One region of the Massilia sp. H6 genome, then DNA from elsewhere that is predicted to be linked to it. Evidence: predicted binding sites of a transcription regulator. Region 1 holds the regulator's gene; the other holds the start of a gene.

Region 1 (9,457 bases):
CCGCCACGCTGGCCTCGACCGGCACCCCGGCCATGTTCGTGCACCCGGGCGAGGCCGCGCACGGCGACCTGGGCATGGTCACCGCGCAGGATGTGTTCATCGCCATCTCGAACTCGGGCGAATCGTCCGAGCTGCTGGAAATTTTGCCAGCTGTCAAAAGAATGGGCAGCCAGGTCATTTCCATGACCGGCAAGCCGGCTTCGCGCCTGGCCAGGCTGTCCGAGATCCACCTCGATATCTCGGTGGCCAAAGAAGCCTGCACCCTCAACCTGGCGCCGACTACCAGCACCACCGTCACGCTGGCGATGGGCGACGCGCTGGCCGTGTCGCTGCTCGACGCGCGCGGCTTTCGCGAAGAAGATTTCGCCATGTCGCACCCGGGCGGCGCCCTTGGCCGGCGCCTGCTGACCCATGTGCGCGACGTCATGCGTAGTGGCGAGGCCATTCCCGCGGTGGCCCCTGACACGCCGCTGGCCACAGCGCTGCTCGAAGTGTCCCAGAAGGGCATGGGCATGACCGCCGTGGTCGACGCCGAAGGTCGTCCGGTCGGGGTGTTCACCGATGGCGACTTGCGCCGCCTGATCGAACGCCTGCACGACTTTTCGAATATCCTGATCCGCGACGTGATGCATGCCGGGCCGCGGACCGTCCATCCGGAGCAGCTCGCGGTCGATGCCGTGGCCGTGATGGAAGAATTTCGCATCAACCAGATGCTGGTGGTCGATGCCGACGGACGCCTGGTGGGCGCGCTCCATATCCACGACCTGACCCGCGCCAAGGTGATCTAATGAACGCTCAACCGACCCCGCTCGACCATGTGCAGCGCGCCGCGCGTGTCAAGGTCATGATTTTCGATGTCGACGGCGTGCTCACCGACGGCAGCCTTACCTACGGTCCGGACGGCGAAGTCACCAAGACCTTCAATGTACTCGACGGCCTCGGCATCCAGCTGCTCGGCAAGTCCGGCGTGCAGACCGCGATCATCAGCGCGCGCCTGTCGCCGGTGGTGGTCAAGCGGGCCAGCGACCTTGGCATCGCCCACGTCTACCAGGGCATCCACGACAAGCGCATCGGCTTTGCCAAGCTGCTCGAGGCCACCGGGGTCAGCGCAGAGCAATGCGGCTATATCGGCGACGACGTAATCGACCTGCCGCTGCTGACCAAGGTGGGCTTCGCGGTGGCGGTGCCGTCGGGCCACCCGGACGTGCAGCACCGCGCGCATTACGTCACCAAGAACGCGGGCGGACGCGGCGCCGTGCGCGAGGTATGCGACCTGGTCATGCGTGCCCAGGGTACTTACGAACAGGCGCTCGCGCCATATCTTGCATAGGCGTTCGCGCAGCTAGCCATGGTCAACTACAAGCGCACCGCCCACCGCTGGAGGCTGCTGGGTAACATGATCATCGGCGTGTTCCTCGCCTTTGGCAGCTTCTGGCTGCTGCAGGTGATGGAGCGCGACGATTCCGACACCCGCCTGGGCGGGTCCATGAACGAGCCCGATTACATCGTCGAGAACTTCTCGTTCGTGCGCATGACCGAGCAGGGCCAGCCAAGCTACGTGGTGTCGGGCAAGCGCCTGGCGCATCAGCAAGAAGGAGACGTCTCCGAGGTCGAGCAGCCGGTGGTGCAGGGCTTGACGCCCGGCCGCCCGCGCACCACCGTGGTGGCCAACCGCGGCCGTATCTACCACCAGGAACACCGCGTCGACCTGCTCGGCAATGTCGATATCCAGCGCCCGGCCACGCCGGCCAGCGAAGCGCTGCATGTGCGCACGCAGGCGCTGACCGTGCTGCCGGACGAAGAAATCATGAAGACCGACAAGGCCATCGAGATGCAGCTCGGCGCCGCCACGATCAGCGGCACCGGCATGGTCGCCAACAATGCTACCCAGACGCTGCAGTTGGCCGGCCGCGGCCAGATCGTCTATCCGCCACGCGCGCGCCCCGACTGAGGCGTTGAGTCACTACAGGACAAGCAATCATGAAAAAATTATTTGCCGCCGCCTTCCTTGGCCTGGCTTCGCTCAGCGCCTTTGCCGAGAAGGCCGATTCGCTCAAGCAGGCCGTGATCAACTTCGACACCCTGGACGTCGACGAGGTCACGCAGACCCGCATCCTGACCGGCAACGTCGTGCTCACCCGCGGCACGCTGGTGCTCAAGTCCGACCGCGCGCTGGTGAAGGAGACGCCAGAAGGCTACATGAACGTCACGCTCACCGCGGCGCCGGGCAAGCTCGCCACCTTCCGCCAGAAGCGTGATGGCGGTCCCGACCTGTGGGTCGAGGGCCAGGCCCAGCGCATCGAATACGACGAGCGGGTCGAACTGGTGAAGCTGTTTTCCACCGCCGAGGTGCGCGAGCTCGAAAACGGTCGCATGACCAACGAAATCAAGGGGCCGTACATCTCCTACGACAACCGCAACGAAGTGGCGCAGGTGCGCAACGACGCCAGCGGCCAGAGCAAGGTCGGCGGCGGGCGCGGCACCCTGATCATCGCGCCGCGCCGGCCCGCCCCGGCCGCCCAGGAAGGCGCCAAGCAATGACGGCAGTTCCGGGTACGACGCGCGAAGGCTGCAGCACCCTGATCGTCAAGGGCCTGCAAAAGAGCTACGGCAAGCGTTTGGTGGTCAGCGACGTCTCGCTGCAGGTCGAATGCGGCGAAGTGGTCGGCTTGCTCGGCCCCAACGGCGCCGGCAAGACCACCTCGTTCTACATGATCGTGGGCCTGGTGCCGTCGGACGCCGGCTCGATCGATATCAACGGCACCGACATTTCAAGCCTGCCGATCCACCGCCGCGCGGTGCTTGGCCTGTCTTATCTGCCGCAGGAAGCCTCGGTGTTTCGCAAGCTGACAGTGGAAGACAATATCCGCGCCGTGCTGGAACTGCAGCGCACCAGCGAAGGCAAGGCCTTGTCCAAGGACGAGATCAACGAGCGCCTCGACACGCTGCTGGCCGAGCTACAGATCGAGAAGCTGCGCGAGAATCCGGCGCTGTCGCTGTCGGGCGGCGAGCGCCGGCGCGTCGAGATCGCGCGCGCGCTCGCCACCAACCCGCGCTTCGTGCTGCTCGATGAGCCGTTCGCCGGCGTCGATCCGATCGCAGTGATCGAGATCCAGCGCATCGTGCGCTTCCTGAAAGAGCGCAACATCGGCGTTTTGATTACCGATCACAACGTGCGCGAGACGCTCGGCATCTGCGATCGCGCCTACATCATCAACCAGGGGGCGGTGCTGGCCTCGGGCCGCCCCGACGACATCATCGCCAACGAAAACGTGCGCCGCGTTTATCTTGGTGAACACTTCCGCATGTGACGATGAAACAGTCCCTGCAACTACGCACGTCGCAGCACCTGGCGCTCACGCCGCAGCTGCAACAGTCGATCCGGCTGCTGCAGTTGTCCACGCTCGAACTGCACCAGGAACTCGAGCAGATACTGACCGATAACCCGCTGCTCGAAAGGCTCGACGATCCGCTCGACCATTCGGTGCGGCTGCTGGCCGATGGCGCCATTAACAATGCAGCTGCGAGCGCGCCGGCCAATGGCGAAGCGCCCGCGCAGCCGGGACAGGAAGCCGGCGCCGAGGCGTCCAAGGCCGAAGGCGAAGGCGCCGATGCGAGCGATGATGGCGCCGACCGCGATCGCGGCGAGCCCGATGGCGACTGGGGCGGCGAGGGCGGCGGCGCCCGCAGCGGCGACGACGAAGACGGCCGCCCGCAGCTCGAGGCCAGCGGCGTGTCGCTGCGCGAGCACCTGGCCGAGCAGGTGCGCACCACCGGCTGCAGCATGCGCGACCGCGCGCTGGCCGAACTCGTGATCGACGCGCTCGACGACAATGGCTACCTCGAAGAACCGCTGGACGACATCCACGCGCGCCTGCCGGGTGAACTCGACATCGAGATGGACGAATTGCGCTGCGCGCTGGCGCTGGTGCAGAGCCTCGACCCGGCCGGGGTTGGCGCGCGCAGCGCGGCCGAATGCCTGGCGCTGCAGATCCGCCGCATGCCGGGCGTGCCGCTGGTAACGCGGCGCCTGGCGCTGAAGATCGTCGAAGGCTACCTGAGCTGGTTCGCGCAGCGCGAATACACCAAGCTCAAAAAGGCGTTGGCCTGCGACGACGAAGACCTGCGCGAGGTGCAGGCCGTGGTTCGCCAGTGCAATCCGCATCCGGGTGCGGCCTTTGGAACCAACGCATCCGACTACGTGGTGCCGGACGTGGTGGTGCGCCGCGCCAAGGATGGCTGGTCGGTGATGCTCAATCGGGACGTGATGCCGCGCCTGCGCGTCAATACCCTGTATGCGAACCTGCTCAAGCAGGGAAAAAGCGAAAGCCAGATGGGCGCGCAGCTGCAGGAAGCCAAATGGCTGATCAAGAATATGCGCCAGCGTTTCGATACCATCTTGCGTGTGGCCGAGGCGATTGTAGAGCGTCAGCGCAACTTTTTCAGCCATGGCGCAGTTGCCATGCGCCCTCTTGTGCTGCGCGAGATTGCTGATACACTAGGCCTACACGAGAGCACTATTTCCCGTGTAACCACGCAGAAATACATGCTGACCCCCCACGGCATGTTCGAGCTGAAATACTTCTTCGGAAGCCATGTCGCCACCGAAGCGGGGGGAGAAGCCTCTTCCACGGCGATCCGCGCGCTCATTGCGCAACTGACAGGAGCTGAAGACCCTAAGAGCCCTTTATCCGATAGCAAGATCGCGGAAATGCTGGGGGAACAAGGTATGGTCGTTGCGCGCCGAACGGTTGCCAAATACCGCGAAGCCCTCAAGATCCCACCTGTCAGCCTCCGCAAATCCTTGTAACGCACTGTCCTTGCCAGCTCATTGCCAGGGCAGCGTAACATCTCAAAGGAGTGTGTATGAACCTCACAATCAGTGGCCACCATCTTGAAGTGACTCCCGCAATTCGTGAATACGTTCACAATAAGCTCGAGCGCATTACCCGCCATTTCGATCACGTGATCGACACGCACGTGTTCCTCGCCATCGACAATCTCACCGAAAAAGAAAAACGGCAAAAAGCCGAGATCAACCTGCAGGTCTCGGGAAAAATCCTGCATGTGGCCAGTGCCGCGCAAGACATGTATGCGGCGATCGACATGCTGGTGGACCGGCTGGACCGCCAGGTGCTCAAGCATAAATCGATGCTGCAGGATCATCATCACATCGCGCACAAGCGCATCCCGGACATCGGCGAAGCCGCCGCCGCCTAGGCACGGCAGGCAGCCATCCAAGCGAGGGCGTCCGAGGGGGCGCCCTTTTTGCATTCGGCCTGGCCGGCCGACTGCGCCGCCCGGTCTACTTTCCGATGACGCGATAAGGCTTTTGGTTTAGCACCGCGGTTCGGTAGAATGCATGTCTTTTCGATCACAGAGCAACTCATGACCGACACTGTCCTGACCCGCGTCGCCAACCGCACCGGCATCATCACGCTGGATCGCCCGAAAGCCCTCAATTCCCTGTCGCTCGACATGGTGCGCGCCTTGACTGCGGCGCTGCGCGATTGGCAGACCGATTCCGCCATCGATGCGGTGGTCATCACCAGCAGCAGCGAGAAAGCCTTGTGCGCAGGCGGTGATATTCGCTTCTTCTATGAGATGGGCCAGGTGGGTCCGACTGGCGGCAGCGCATTGCTGGAAGACTTCTTTACCGAAGAATATGCGCTCAACCACCTGATTCATTTCTATCCAAAGCCGTATATCGCGCTGATGGACGGCGTGGTGATGGGCGGCGGCATGGGCATTGCGCAAGGCGGCCCTGGCTGCGGCCTGCGCATCGTTACCGACCGTACCAAGATGGCGATGCCCGAAGTGAACATCGGCCTGTTCCCGGATGTGGGCGGCAGCCATTTCTTGTCGCACGCACCGGGCCAGCTGGGCAAGTACCTGGGACTGACCGGCCTGACGATCGGCGCGGCCGATGCCCTGTACGTGGGCCTGGCCGATGTCTTCGTGCCGGGAGAAAAGACCGGTGAGCTGATGGCGCTGGTGGAGTCGACCCCGGGCGCGCAGTTGCCAGACGCGATCCGCGCATTCGCCGCGCCGTTCGCCGCCATGGCTGGCGCCAGCGGCCTGCAGGCACAGCGTGCGGCGATCGATGCCCATTTCGGCGCCGCGTCGGTGGCGGCCATCATGGCAGCGCTGGCCGGCGACGAGACCGCGTTCGCGCAGAAGGCTTTGACCGCCATGCGCCAGCGCTCGCCCCTGATGATGTGCGTCACCTACGAACTGCTGCAGCGCGGCGCCTCGCTCGACGTGGCCGACTGCCTGCGCATGGAGCGTTCGCTGGTGCGCCGCAATTTCGAGCACGGCGAAGTCCTGGAAGGCGTGCGCGCGCTGGTAATCGACAAGGACAACGCGCCAAAGTGGAACCCGGCGACGCTGGACGAAGTCACGCCCGCGATGGTGGAAGGATTCTTTAAGCCGGTGTGGCCCGAGTATGCGCATCCGCTGCGCCATCTCGATTAGCCATCAGCCGGCGATTATCGGCACATCACACCACCGCGTGCTTGGGTTGCTCGCGGTGCCGCACGATCACGCGTTCGGTTCCGTTGAAATAGGCCCCGAGCCGTTCGGCCATGTACACCGAGCGGTGCTGGCCGCCGGTGCAGCCCACCGCCACGGTTAAATAGCTGCGGTTATCGGTCTTGAACGAAGGCAGCCACTTGGCCACGAAATTCTTGATATCTTCGAGCATCTCGGTGGCGCTGGGCTGGGCGTCGAGAAAGGCGATGACCGGGTCATCGCGACCGGTGAGCGGGCGCAGGGCCACGTCGTAGTACGGGTTCGGGATGGCGCGCACGTCGAACACGAAGTCGGCGTCGAGCGGCACGCCGACCTTGAACGCGAACGATTCGAAAAACAGCGTCAGCGGCGCGTGCTCGACGTCGGCCAGCTCCTTGATCCATTGGCGCAGCTTGTTGGCGGACAGTTCGGAGGTGTCGATCACGTGGCCAAGGTTCTCGATCGCCGACAGGCGCTCGCGTTCTTCGGCAATGCATTCGATCAGGGTGCGGCGCGAGGCCGGGTTCTCGCCCGGGCGCACCTGGTGCGACAGCGGGTGGCTGCGGCGGGTTTCGGAAAAGCGCGCCACCAGGGAATGCGTGCTCGAGGTCAGGAACATGACCTTGAGGTTGTGGCCTTCTTCTTTCAGGTGGCGTACGCTCACGGGCAACTCCACCAGCGATTCGGCGCTGCGGGCATCGACCGCGACCGCGATCTTGTCCGCGCCTTTCTCGCCGACAGCGTACACCAGGGCCGGCAGCAGGGCAGGCGGGAGGTTGTCGACGCAGTAATAGCCTGCGTCTTCGAGAACATTCAGGGCGACCGACTTGCCCGAGCCGGAAATGCCGGTAATAAGGACGATGTGCATAGGGAGGATGATACCGCATGCGTCATCGGCTTGTCGTCCCCGGCTATGCAGCCTGGGTCAATCTCCGGTCATGGCTTGCCTTTGCCGCTCCATGAACTCCTGCAGCGTATCGATTCCGCGCAATTGCAAAATGGTGTTGCGCACGGCGGCCTCGAGCAGCACCGCGATATTGCGGCCGGCGGCGACGGGAATCACGACCTTGCGTACCGGCAGGCCCAGCACGTCTTCGGTAGGGTGCTGGAAGGGCAGGCGCTCGAATTCTTCGTCGAGCGCGCCGCGCTTGACCAGGTGGACGATCAGCTTGAGCCGCATCTTGCGGCGCACCGCGGTCTCGCCGAAGATCGCCTTGATGTCCAGCAGGCCCAGGCCGCGCACTTCGAGCAGGTTCTGCAGCAGCGGCGGGCAGCGGCCTTCGATCATGTTCGGGGCGATGCGCGAGAATTCGACGGCATCGTCGGCCACCAGGCCATGCGAGCGCGAAATCAGTTCCAGGCCCAGCTCGCTTTTGCCGAGGCCGGAGTCGCCGGTGATCAAGACGCCTACGCCGAGTACGTCCATGAAGACGCCGTGCATGATGACGCGCTGGGCCAGCTTCTTGGACAGGTAGACGCGCAGGAAGTCGATTACCTGGGCAGCCGGCAAGGGGGTCGAGAACAGTGGAATGTTCTGGTCGTCGCAGATCGCCAGGATATCGGGCGGCGTCTCCAGCCCTTGCGCGATGATCAGCGCCGGCGGGCCGCCACCGATCAGCTCGCCGATCACATGGGTGCGCGAGCTCGACTTCAGCCGGTGATAGTAGTTCAGTTCCTGGTGCCCGAACACCTGGATGCGGCCCGGGTGGATCAGGTTGAGGTGGCCGACCTGGTCGGCGGCCGAGGCGGCGTCGCCCGCGATCTGCCGCTCGCCGCCGGGAAAGCCCGCAAACCAGCCGAGCTGCAGGCTGTCGCGGTTGTCGTCGTACAGCCGTTGGATGGTCAGCGGACTCTGCAGCATGGGCATGGGCATGGGGCGCAGCGAATTACCGCGCAGCTAGGGGTAGCGTGGGGGCCGACTTAGCCCATCGCCTGCAGACTCGGCTGCCAGTTGATGATGCGTTCGTAGACCGATTTCGGGTCGGGGTCGGTGGCCAGCGCGGTGCGCATGGCTTCGTCCGAGAACAGCTCGGCGATTTCCGACAGGATCTCGAGGTGCTGCTGGGTAACGTGGTCAGGAATCAAGAGGAAGAACAGCAGGCTGACCGGCTGGCCGTCGGGCGACTCGAAAGGAATCGGCTCTACCAGGCGCACGAAGGCGGCCAGCGGGGATTTCAGGCTCTTGGCGCCCTTGATCCGGCCGTGCGGTACGGCTACGCCATGGCCGAGACCGGTGGAACCGAGACGCTCGCGTGCGAACAGGTTGTCCGATACGGTCGAGCGCGCGATACCGCAGTTGTTCTCGAAGATCAGGCCGGCCTGCTCGAAAGCGCGCTTCTTGCTCGACACTTCCAGGTCCAGCTGCACGTTCTCGAGCGAGAGGATTTTGCTAAGGTTCGTCATAACTAGTGTGCGATGCACAGGTAGATGCTTGCGAGGCGGAATTATAGGCCTGTTTCATGGTAGCGGCATTCGATTTCGCATCCGTGCGTGCTTCCCGGGCATAACGTGGGGACGGAACGGTGTAAGCATAGGGTGGGATCATGCCTGTGCGCCGCGATGAAACGCAATTTCTCAGGTGAAATTGAAAGTAAAACGCGCCAAACCCGGGCCGTGCGCGGCTTTCGCCGATTTTTTTATCGTTGCGCAGCCACGCTGCAGTCACGCGCCGCGCACGAGGCTTTGACCCCGAACGCACCGAATGGTTGTGACGGAAAACGCACAGCTGCCGGCCGCCGCGCATATTCTGGCCTATGTCCGCTTCATTGGCGAGCCGTGCGCAGGTTGCCGGGCATGCCGGTACTGAAGTTGGCGCGCCAGGGATTGATGTCAAGTCCGCCACGGCGGGTATAGCGCGCATACACTGCCAGTTTGCTCGGTTTGCATTGGCGCAACACGTCCATGAAGATGCGTTCTACACATTGCTCGTGGAATTCGTTGTGCTCGC
Region 2 (9,457 bases), 1.8 Mb from region 1:
CCAGAGCCTGCTGCGGGTTCGCCACGAAGAATTCGACGCCCTGCTGTACAAGAAGCACCCTGCCCTGTACCGCCAGAAGGTAGAGCCGAGCCCGGCCTGGGACAATTATGTGGTGGCCGGGGTGCTGTTGCTGGCCCTGGTAAGCGCGCTGCTCGGCATGGATATCATGGCGGCGCTCGCATTCGGTGCCTGGCTGCTGCTCACCGCCCGGCGCTGCGCGCACAGCCTGCGCGGTGCAGCGCATACGCCCTCGCACGTGGCCGAGATGGTCGTCACCTCGGCCTTGCTGCCGCTGTTGACGGTGTTCTGGCGACTGGCCGGCGCGGTGCGCTACCGCGTCCGCTTCGCTTAAGAGCCGGCATGGCGCGGGGGCGAGCATGAGACTCGGCGATATCGAGACAATAGCGGCATCACGTACGCCGATTCGGCGCCTGCGCATCGCCCTGATCGGCGATTGCGCCGTAGTGGATACCGCGTCGGGTACCGCGTCGGGTACCGCGCCGGATACCGCGTCGGGTACCGCGTCGGGTACCGCGTCGGATAGCGCACCATGCACGGCTCCTGCTGTCGAACAAGGCATCCACCTGGTCCAGCTTGCCCATGAACTGGCCCGTGCCGGCCATGCAGTCGACATCTTCACGCGCCGCGTCACCCCGGGGCCGCACCAACTGGCACAGCTGGGCAAGGGCATTCGCCTCATCCGCATACCAGCCGGCCCACCGGGCCTTGTTTGCGCCGACTTGAGGCCGGACCGAATTGATGCCTTCTCTGATGCTTTCTCGCGCTGCGTCGCCCGCTTCGTGCGGCGCCAGCCCGGTCGCTACGATATCGCACACGCCTACTTCTTCATGGCAGGCATGGTCGCCCGGCACCTGAAAGACGCGCTCGGCCTGCCCTTCGTGCTTACCTTGCATGCGCCGGGCCGGGCCCAACAGCGTGCCCGGCTCGCCGGCGAAGCCCTGGCCCTGGCCCGCGCCCGTATCGAAGGCGAGCTCGTGCGGGCAGCCGACCGCATCATTGCCGAGTCCCCGCAAGAGCGCAGCGACCTGCGACAACTGCATGGCGAAGGCTGCGGCATGCCGGGCTCCCGCATCGAGCTTGTTCCACGCGGCTTTTCACCTGCAGAACTGTGGCCGGTGCCGATGCCCGAGGCCCGCGCCCGGCTTGGTCTCGAGCCCGGCCGTTTCATCGTGCTCCAGCTCGGACGCATCGCCCCGCGCAAGGGCGTCGATACCGTCATCCATGGCCTCGCCATGCTGCGCCACCGTCATGGCATCGGTGCCCAGCTGCTGGTCGTGGGAGGCGAAGCCGGCGTCGCCAGTGACCACACTGGCCCGGAACTGGCGCGGCTGCGCAATTTTGCGACCGGGCTCGGGATCGCAGCCCAGGTGCGCTTTACCGGCCAGCGGCCGCGCGCCACGCTGCGCGATTACTACAGCGCTGCCGAGGTATTCGCCTGCACGCCCTGGTACGAGCCTTTCGGCATCACCCCGATCGAAGCCATGGCCTGCGCGCGCCCGGTGGTCGGGTCCGAAGTAGGTGGCATCAAGAGCACAATCGACGACGGGGTGACCGGCTTTTTGGTTCCCTCGCGCGATCCCGAAGCGCTGGCCGAGCGCCTGGCGCGGCTGCACCGCCATCCAGAACTGGCGCGCGCCATGGGCGAAGCCGGCCGGCGCCGCGCTTGCGAGCACGCCACCTGGCACCAGCTTGCGGCGCAACTGCATGCCATTTACGCCGACGTCGTACAAGAAAATCTCCTGGCCACCCATCCAACCTGAGTATTCCCCGCGCAATGAAGACAAGACTCCCCTGCTTCACCCTTGCCCGGCCGATCCCTGCCACCGGTCCGGCAGGCGGTTCACGCCGGTCGCCATGTGCGTACGCGCCATGAAGGCGGTCTTTCTCGACCAGGACGGCACCCTGGTGGACGACCTGCCCTATAACGTCGAGCCGCGCCGCATCCGCCTGGTGAGCGGCGCCGGCGCAGCCCTGCGGCTGCTGGCCAGGCTCGACTACCGCTTTTTCGTCGTGACCAACCAGTCCGGCATCGCGCATGGCTGTTTCGACGAAGACGCGATGGGCCCGGTCGCCGACCGGCTGGCCGACTTGCTGTCCCGCGAACACCTGACAATGGATGGCTTCTACTACTGCCCGCATCACCCCCTGGGCACGGTAGGAGACTACGCCATGGTCTGCGCCTGCCGCAAGCCTTCGCCGGGCATGCTGCTGAAAGCGGCGCACGAGCACGGCATCGACCTGCGCTCGTCCTGGATGGTGGGCGACATCCTGCATGATGTAGAAGCCGGCAACCGCGCCGGCTGCCGAACGCTGCTGATCGACAATGGCAACGAAACCGAGTGGCGGCTGGGACCGCGACGGGTGCCAACGCGAATGGCGCCGGATTTGTATGCGGCGGCGGTGCTGATTGCCAGCCATGGTGCGGCGCGCCAAGGCTAGCCTGACCAGCAGCATGTTCCGTCCGAAGACAGCAGGCTCTCCAAAAATCCTGTCGGAAATTCTTACAGCTCCCGCCGCGGTCTTACAGCGCTTTCCGCAGGTCCTTGATTTAAAAAGGGTGTTTCCCTGGCACTAAAATTGCATAGTGTTGGTTACATCAACTTTTTAAGGATTGGTATGTTCGGCCTCAAATTTGTATTGAGCCTTGCTCTGGCAGCGTGTCACCTCAGCGCCCAGGCGTCCCTTATTCAGCCAGACGAATACAGCGATGGTACACGCACTTGGCTGAAGCTGTCCGAGACTGCCGGCATCAACATGAATGCGTTCATGGCCGGCGCAGGAGGGTGGAACAGCAAGTATCGCCTCGCATCAAGCCAGGAGATCGGCAGTTTGCTCGACGGTTTTGGAATTGCTGTTGGAGATAGCGATTGGAGGGTCAACAACCGTCCCGCGAGCAGCTTCATCTTTGAACTTGGCGGCACCGCACCGAACGGCTTTAGTGCAGGAACCTGGTTCAGCAATGGTGATCAAGGTGCGATCGGTGTGGGTATCGGTTGGCATGTCTCGGCAACGATCCGAGAAGAATCGAGTGTTCCCAGCCCTGACTGCCCGGCCTATTTTACTTGCGCGCGCACTTTCGCCACCAACGCTCCTCAGCCGTCGGGGCTGACCGATGCGGCAACTGGGCTGTTCCTGATTCGCAACGACAGCATGCAGACAGTTCCGGAACCCACCAGCCTGGCTCTGATAGGACTGGCCGGAGGCCTACTCGCATGCCAGCGCCGCACGCGGCAAAAATCGAGCTCCCCAGTAACCGAGCAGGCATAAAAAAACAGCCCCGGCACGATAGATTTCTATCATGCCGGGGCTGTTCACTTAGCCAGCTCACACTGGAACTCAATCATTCTATTGGTCGGGGCGAGAGGATTCGAACCTCCGACCCCGTGCACCCCATGCACGTACGCTACCAGGCTGCGCTACGCCCCGACTAGCTTGAAATTATATCAGAGCTCCTCGGGAATGCTCGAATTTTTGTTATGGATTTGCAATGGCCGCTTGCGCTGGCGCAGGCGCTGCGCAAGTTGCCGTGGCGGCCACGCGGTCATGCGGCGTCACGCGCCAGCCGCCGTAGCCGCCCTACTTCCAATCCCCCCGCAGCGCCAGTACCTGCTCCTGCAAATGCTCGGGAGAGGCGGCCTGCGGCGCCACCGGCTCGCCCACCACCAGCGCCAGCTTCGAGCGGATGCCGCGCGCGAACGAGCGTTCGAACAGATTCGATGGATCGCGGGTAAACACGCTGCCCCACAGACCGCGTAGCGCCATCGGGATCACCGGCACCTTGCTGCGCTCCACGATCCGGGCGATTCCGCCGCGAAATGCGTTGATCTCGCCGGTATCGGTCAGCTTGCCTTCCGGGAAAATGCAAACCAGCTCGCCCTCGTGCAGGGCCTCGGCGATGTCGATGAAGGCGCGCTCCATCAGGAAGGGGTCTTCCTTGCTCGACGCGATCGGGATCGCCTTGGCGGCGCGGAAGATCCAGCCGAGGAAAGGCGTCTTGAAGATGCGGTGGTCCATCACGAAGCGGATCGGGCGCGGGCTGGCGGCGCCGATCACCAGGGCATCGACATAGGACACGTGGTTGCACACCAGCACCGCCGCGCCCTGCTCGGGGATGCGGTGGGCATCGACGGTCCGCACCCGGTAGCCGGTATGGATCAGCATCCAGGCCAGGAAGCGCATCAAGAATTCCGGCACCAGCGAGAAGATATAAACCGCCACGCAGGCATTGAGCAAGGCCGTGACAAGGAACATTTCGGGAATGGTAAAGCCCTGGCTCAGCAGCGCGATGGCTACGCCGGCCGCCGCCACCATGAAGAGCGCATTCAGGATGTTCATGCCTGCAATAGTTCGAGAAATATGTTTCGGGTCGCAACGGGTCTGGATAAGCGCGAACAGCGGCACGATGTAGAAGCCGCCGAAAACGCCGATCAACATCAGGTCGAGCAGGATGCGCCACATGCCAGGCAAGGCAACCAGGGCAAAAGCGTCGACCGTGACGGCATTGCTCACACCCAGGCTGGCGAAATACAGGTCGATGCCGAACACCGACAGGCCAATCGAGCCGAAAGGCACCAGGCCAATCTCGACTTTGTGGCCAGAAAGCTTTTCGCACAGCAGCGAGCCGGCGCCAATGCCGAGCGAAAACACCGTCAGCAGCAGCACGAACACGCTATGGTCGCCATACAGGACATCCTTGGCATATACCGGGAATTGCGACAGCAACAGCGCCCCATAGAACCAGAACCAGGAATTGCCCAGCATTGACAAGAATACAGTGCGGTTCTGCCTAGAGAAGGCCAGGTTGCGAACCGATTCCGCGAATGGGTTGCGGCTGATCCTCAGCTCCGGCGCCGGAGCCGGAGAAGGCGGAATGCGCCAGCTCGCCAGCAGGCCGAGCACGGCGAAAAACAGCGTGCCGCCCGCGACCAGTTCGATGCCCCAGGGCTTGTAGGCCACCAGCAGGGCGCCGGCGACCTCGCCCAGCAAGATGCCGACAAAGGTGCCCATTTCGATAACGCCATTGCCGCCGACCAGCTCGTCGGGTTTCAACTGCTGCGGCAGATAGGCATATTTCACCGGCCCGAACAGGGTCGAGTGCAGGCCCATGCCAGCCACCGCCGCGATCAGCAGCCACAGCGTCTGGGTCATCCAGCCGATACCGGCGATGAGCATGATCACGATTTCCAGCACTTTGACGAACCTTGCCAGGCGCGCCTTGTCGAACTTGTCGGCAATCTGCCCGGCGGTTGCCGAAAACAGCACGAAGGGCAGGATGAACAGGCCAGGGATCAGGTTGTTCAGCAGCGAGGGGCTGATCGTGGTCCAGCTCAGCGCGTCATAGGTCAGCACGACCAGCAGCGCGGTCTTGAACAGATTGTCGTTGAAGGCGCCCAGGAACTGGGTCCAGAAAAAGGGGCCGAAACGGCGCTGCGTCAGCAGGGAAAACTGGCTCGATTGGCTCATGCGGTGGGTTCGTTGAACACGGAAAGACGTAATCTACAGTACACCGCAACAGTCAGGCTGAGCTTGTTGCATTCTGTCAGACATGGCGCCCCGGATACCACCCAAAGTCGCGGCTGGCGCTACGGGCGCGACAATAGGCATGGACTGCGTCGGTCTGCAAGCGACGCCGCCCTCCCAGCGCGGGCATCGAGGCGGCAATTGAAGCGTCTCAAGCCGGAGCGTACGCGCCCGGATGCTGCAGCGCAGCGCAGGTAGAATCCGCGGATGACTTCCACCGACTTCCTCCTTCGCTACGCCAGCGTGACCACCGCGCTGTTCGACCACATCGAGCACGACATGCAGGCCCTGGCCTGCGCGTTCATCGACGACGATGAAGCTTCCGCCTTGCCCTTCCAGGGGGTGATGACGGGGTACCGCCTGCCGCCCATGAACCTGCCACTGAACTGAGTCGACGCTAGGGCGCCGCTCGGTTTAACTGAGCGACTCGAGCCGGATGCGGGTGACCTTGCCGATCACGGCCGGCAAGGCCTCGATCTTGGCAATCGCCGCGTCGATATTTTTCTCGCGCGTCTGGTGGGTCAGCATGATGATGTCGAGGTTGACCTGGTTGCCCGGCTCTTTTTGCAGCATGGCGTCGATCGAGATGCCGCCGTCGGCCAGGATCCGGGTCAGGTCGGCCATCACGCCGAGCTGGTCTTTCACATACACGCGCAGGTAGTAGCTGGTCGTGATCTCGGCCATCGGCACGATCGCGACGTCGGTCATCTGGTTCGGCTGGAAGGCAAGATGCGGCACGCGGCAATACGGATCGACCGTGGCCAGGCGGGTCACGTCGACCAGGTCGGCAATGACGCTCGACGCGGTCGGTTCGGCTCCCGCACCCTTGCCGTAATACAGCGAAGCGCCGACTGCATCGGCCTGCACCAGCACCGCATTCATCGCGCCCTCGACATTGGCAATCAGGCGCGCGCTCGGGATCAGGGTCGGATGCACGCGCAACTCGATGCCCTCGCCAACCTGTCCGTCGACACTTTCGGTTCGGGTACGACGCGTAATACCCAGCAATTTGATGCGGTAGCCCAATTGTTCGGCATAGCGGATATCGACTGCCTGCAACTGGCTGATGCCTTCGATATACGCCTTGTCGAACTGCACCGGAATGCCGAAGGCAATCGCGGACATCAGGGTCAGCTTGTGCGCGGCGTCCACGCCTTCGATGTCGAAGGTCGGATCGGCTTCGGCATAGCCGAGTTCTTGAGCCTGCTTCAGAACGGTAGCAAAATCCAGTCCCTTGTCGCGCATTTCCGACAGGATAAAATTGGTGGTGCCATTGATGATGCCGGCCACCGATTCGATGCGGTTCGCGCTCAGGCCTTCGCGCAAGGCCTTGATAATTGGCACGCCGCCGGCGACAGCCGCCTCGAAGGCCACCATCACACCCTTTTCCTGGGCCGCCGCGAAGATCTCGTTGCCATGCAGTGCCAGCAGTGCCTTGTTGGCGGTGACCACATGCTTGCCATTGGCAATGGCTTGCAGCACCAGTTCACGCGGCAGTTCGACGCCGCCGATCAGCTCGACCACGATATCGATGCCGGGGTCATTCACCACCGTGAACAGGTCGTTCACGATGTCCACCTGGCCGCCGGTCAGCGCCCTCGCCCGCTCGGTATTGCGCGCCGCCACCATCACAATGTCGATGCCGCGGCCGGCGCGGCGACGGATGTCTTCCTGGTTGCGTTGCAGGACGTTGAAGGTGCCGGCACCAACGGTGCCGATGCCCAGGAGGCCAACTCGGATGGGTTTCATATGGGTTTCTTTTCTCTCAGGGTCAGGCCGGTGGGCTAACGCCCATGGCGCCGCCGGTAGCCGTCGAGGAAGCGCGCGATGCGTCCGCAGGCGTCGGTCAGGTCGTCGGAATTGGGCAGGAACACCAGCCGGAAATGGTCCGGGGCGATCCAGTTAAAGCCGGTGCCTTGCACCAGCAGCACTTTTTCCTCGGAAAGCAATTCGCAGATGAATTGCTGGTCGTCCGCGATCGGGTACATCTTCGGATCGAGGCGGGGGAACATGTACAGCGCCGCTTTTGGCTTGACGCAAGACACACCCGGAATATCGGTAAGCAGCTTGTGGGCGAGGTCGCGCTGCTTCAGCAGGCGTCCTCCAGGGCCGACCAGGTCGGCAATGCTCTGGTAGCCGCCGAGCGCGGTCTGGATCGCGTATTGTCCCGGCGCGTTGGCGCACAAGCGCATCGAGGCCAGCATGTTCAGGCCTTCGATATAGTCTTTCGCATGGCGCTTCTCGCCCGATACCACCATCCAGCCGGCGCGGTAGCCGCAGGAACGGTAGTTCTTGGAAAGGCCGTTGAGCGTCACGAACAGCACGTCGTCGGCCAGCGCGGCCATCGACAGGTGTTCTTCGCCGTCGTACAGGGTCTTGTCGTAGATTTCGTCGGCGTACACGATCAGCTGGTGCTGGCGTGCCAGCTCGATTATTTCCAGCAAGATTTCGCGCGGATACAGGGCGCCGGTCGGGTTATTCGGATTGATGACGACGATCGCGCGGGTATTGGGCGTGATCTTGCGCCGCATGTCGTCGATATCCGGCAGCCAGCCGGCGCCTTCGTCGCACATATAGTGCACCGGGGCGCCGCCAGCCAGGCTGACCGCCGCGGTCCATAGCGGGTAATCGGGCGCCGGCACCAGCACCTGGTCACCGGTATTGAGCAGGCCCTGCATCGCCATGACGATCAGTTCCGAAGCGCCATTACCCAGGTAAATGTCGTCGACACCGACGCCAGCGATGTTCTTTCCCTGGGTATAGTGCATGACGGCCTTGCGCGGCGCGAACATACCCTTGGAGTCGGTATAACCCGCCGCGCCGTGCATGTTGCGGATCATGTCGTGCACGATCTCGTCGGGAGGATCGAAGCCGAATACGGCGAGGTTGCCGATATTGAGCTTGATAATTTTTTGGCCGTCGTCTTCCATCTGGCGGGCCTGTTCCAGGGCCGGACCACGAATTTCGTAGCAGACGTCGTCCAGCTTGTTGGATTTCAGAATCGGTCGCAAAATATCCCCTGGCTTGGTCGAGTATGCGCTTGCTTTGTTGCAGTGCGAAAAATACCATTCTGCCGAAAGCGCAGGATTTAAGCAACCTCGCCTCTACGGGTACAATAAACAGCCCGGGGCACGCCTTTTTTGCCACTACATTATTTCTCGACACGATGAAACTTCATTCCGACGACACCCAGCAATACCAGACCGTCACCGGCTACGACGCCAGTGGGGTCGAGATCAATGCCAAGCGTTTCGACTACAGCTTGATCGTCATGCCCGAAGTGCCGCCGCGCGCCTGGGAAGTGGCGCATTTCGACGACCTGGCGGCCGAACATTTCGAACGCATCGCCGCCGATACGCCGGACGTGGTCGTGCTCGGCACCGGCGAGCGCCAGCGCTTCGTGCACCCGCGCCTGACCGCCAGCCTGTCTGCCAAGCGCATCGGCGTCGAATGCATGGATAGCCACGCGGCCTGCCGCACTTACAACATCCTGATGGGCGAAGGCCGCAAGGTCACGCTGGCCCTGATCATCGACAGCGCCGCCGGCGCCTGAGGCCGGCTTCTCGCTCGCCGGCAGCGGGGTGTGATGTTTCGGTTTGTGAAATAATTCTAGTTTGCATCTTGATTAAATGAAAACCCGCCCCATCTCGCGGGTTATCACCCTGGCGCACTGTTCGCCGACTGTTGGCGCCAGGGACCCGACGGCGTTTGCCGCCATGACACCAGGAGACCCCCGTGGCCGAGAGCCCAACCGCCGCCCCCGTCGAAAATTTTTCCGCCTCCATGACAAGCGGCCTTACCTTCGAGCTCGCCGGCCGTCCGGCGCGGTATACCGTGCTGTACTTTTATCCCAAAGATAATACGCCAGGCTGCACTACCGAGAGCATCGCATTTCGCGAAGCCTATCCCGAATTCC

What was found. The regulator sigma-54, encoded in region 1, starts transcription at its own class of promoters, with help from an activator protein. The targets are predictions, from matches to a motif close to TGGCANGNAANCTGCTTT.
Region 2: a site for sigma-54 is predicted at 2,588-2,605, ahead of NRS07_RS14285 (PEP-CTERM sorting domain-containing protein). Genes of this name have one in related genera too.

Annotation. Positions count from the first base shown of each region.
Region 1 is NZ_CP103371.1:699,725-709,181, forward strand. It holds gene NRS07_RS03105 (KpsF/GutQ family sugar-phosphate isomerase) at 1-788, shown strand, start outside; gene NRS07_RS03110 (HAD family hydrolase) at 788-1,330, shown strand; gene lptC (LPS export ABC transporter periplasmic protein LptC) at 1,349-1,951, shown strand; gene lptA (lipopolysaccharide transport periplasmic protein LptA) at 1,981-2,541, shown strand; gene lptB (LPS export ABC transporter ATP-binding protein) at 2,538-3,311, shown strand; gene NRS07_RS03130 (RNA polymerase factor sigma-54) at 3,314-4,810, shown strand; gene hpf (ribosome hibernation-promoting factor, HPF/YfiA family) at 4,867-5,220, shown strand; gene NRS07_RS03140 (enoyl-CoA hydratase/isomerase family protein) at 5,389-6,474, shown strand; gene rapZ (RNase adapter RapZ) at 6,500-7,378, opposite strand; gene hprK (HPr(Ser) kinase/phosphatase) at 7,436-8,371, opposite strand; gene NRS07_RS03155 (PTS sugar transporter subunit IIA) at 8,431-8,913, opposite strand; gene queF (NADPH-dependent 7-cyano-7-deazaguanine reductase QueF) at 9,273-9,457, opposite strand, start outside.
Region 2 is NZ_CP103371.1:3,175,976-3,185,432, forward strand. It holds gene NRS07_RS14270 (glycosyltransferase family 2 protein) at 1-352, shown strand, start outside; gene NRS07_RS14275 (glycosyltransferase) at 378-1,781, shown strand; gene NRS07_RS14280 (HAD family hydrolase) at 1,891-2,460, shown strand; gene NRS07_RS14285 (PEP-CTERM sorting domain-containing protein) at 2,638-3,288, shown strand; tRNA gene NRS07_RS14290 (tRNA-Pro) at 3,371-3,447, opposite strand; gene NRS07_RS14295 (MFS transporter) at 3,598-5,484, opposite strand; gene NRS07_RS14300 (hypothetical protein) at 5,749-5,931, shown strand; gene NRS07_RS14305 (homoserine dehydrogenase) at 5,956-7,290, opposite strand; gene NRS07_RS14310 (pyridoxal phosphate-dependent aminotransferase) at 7,326-8,552, opposite strand; gene NRS07_RS14315 (Mth938-like domain-containing protein) at 8,708-9,094, shown strand; gene NRS07_RS14320 (peroxiredoxin) at 9,277-9,457, shown strand, end outside.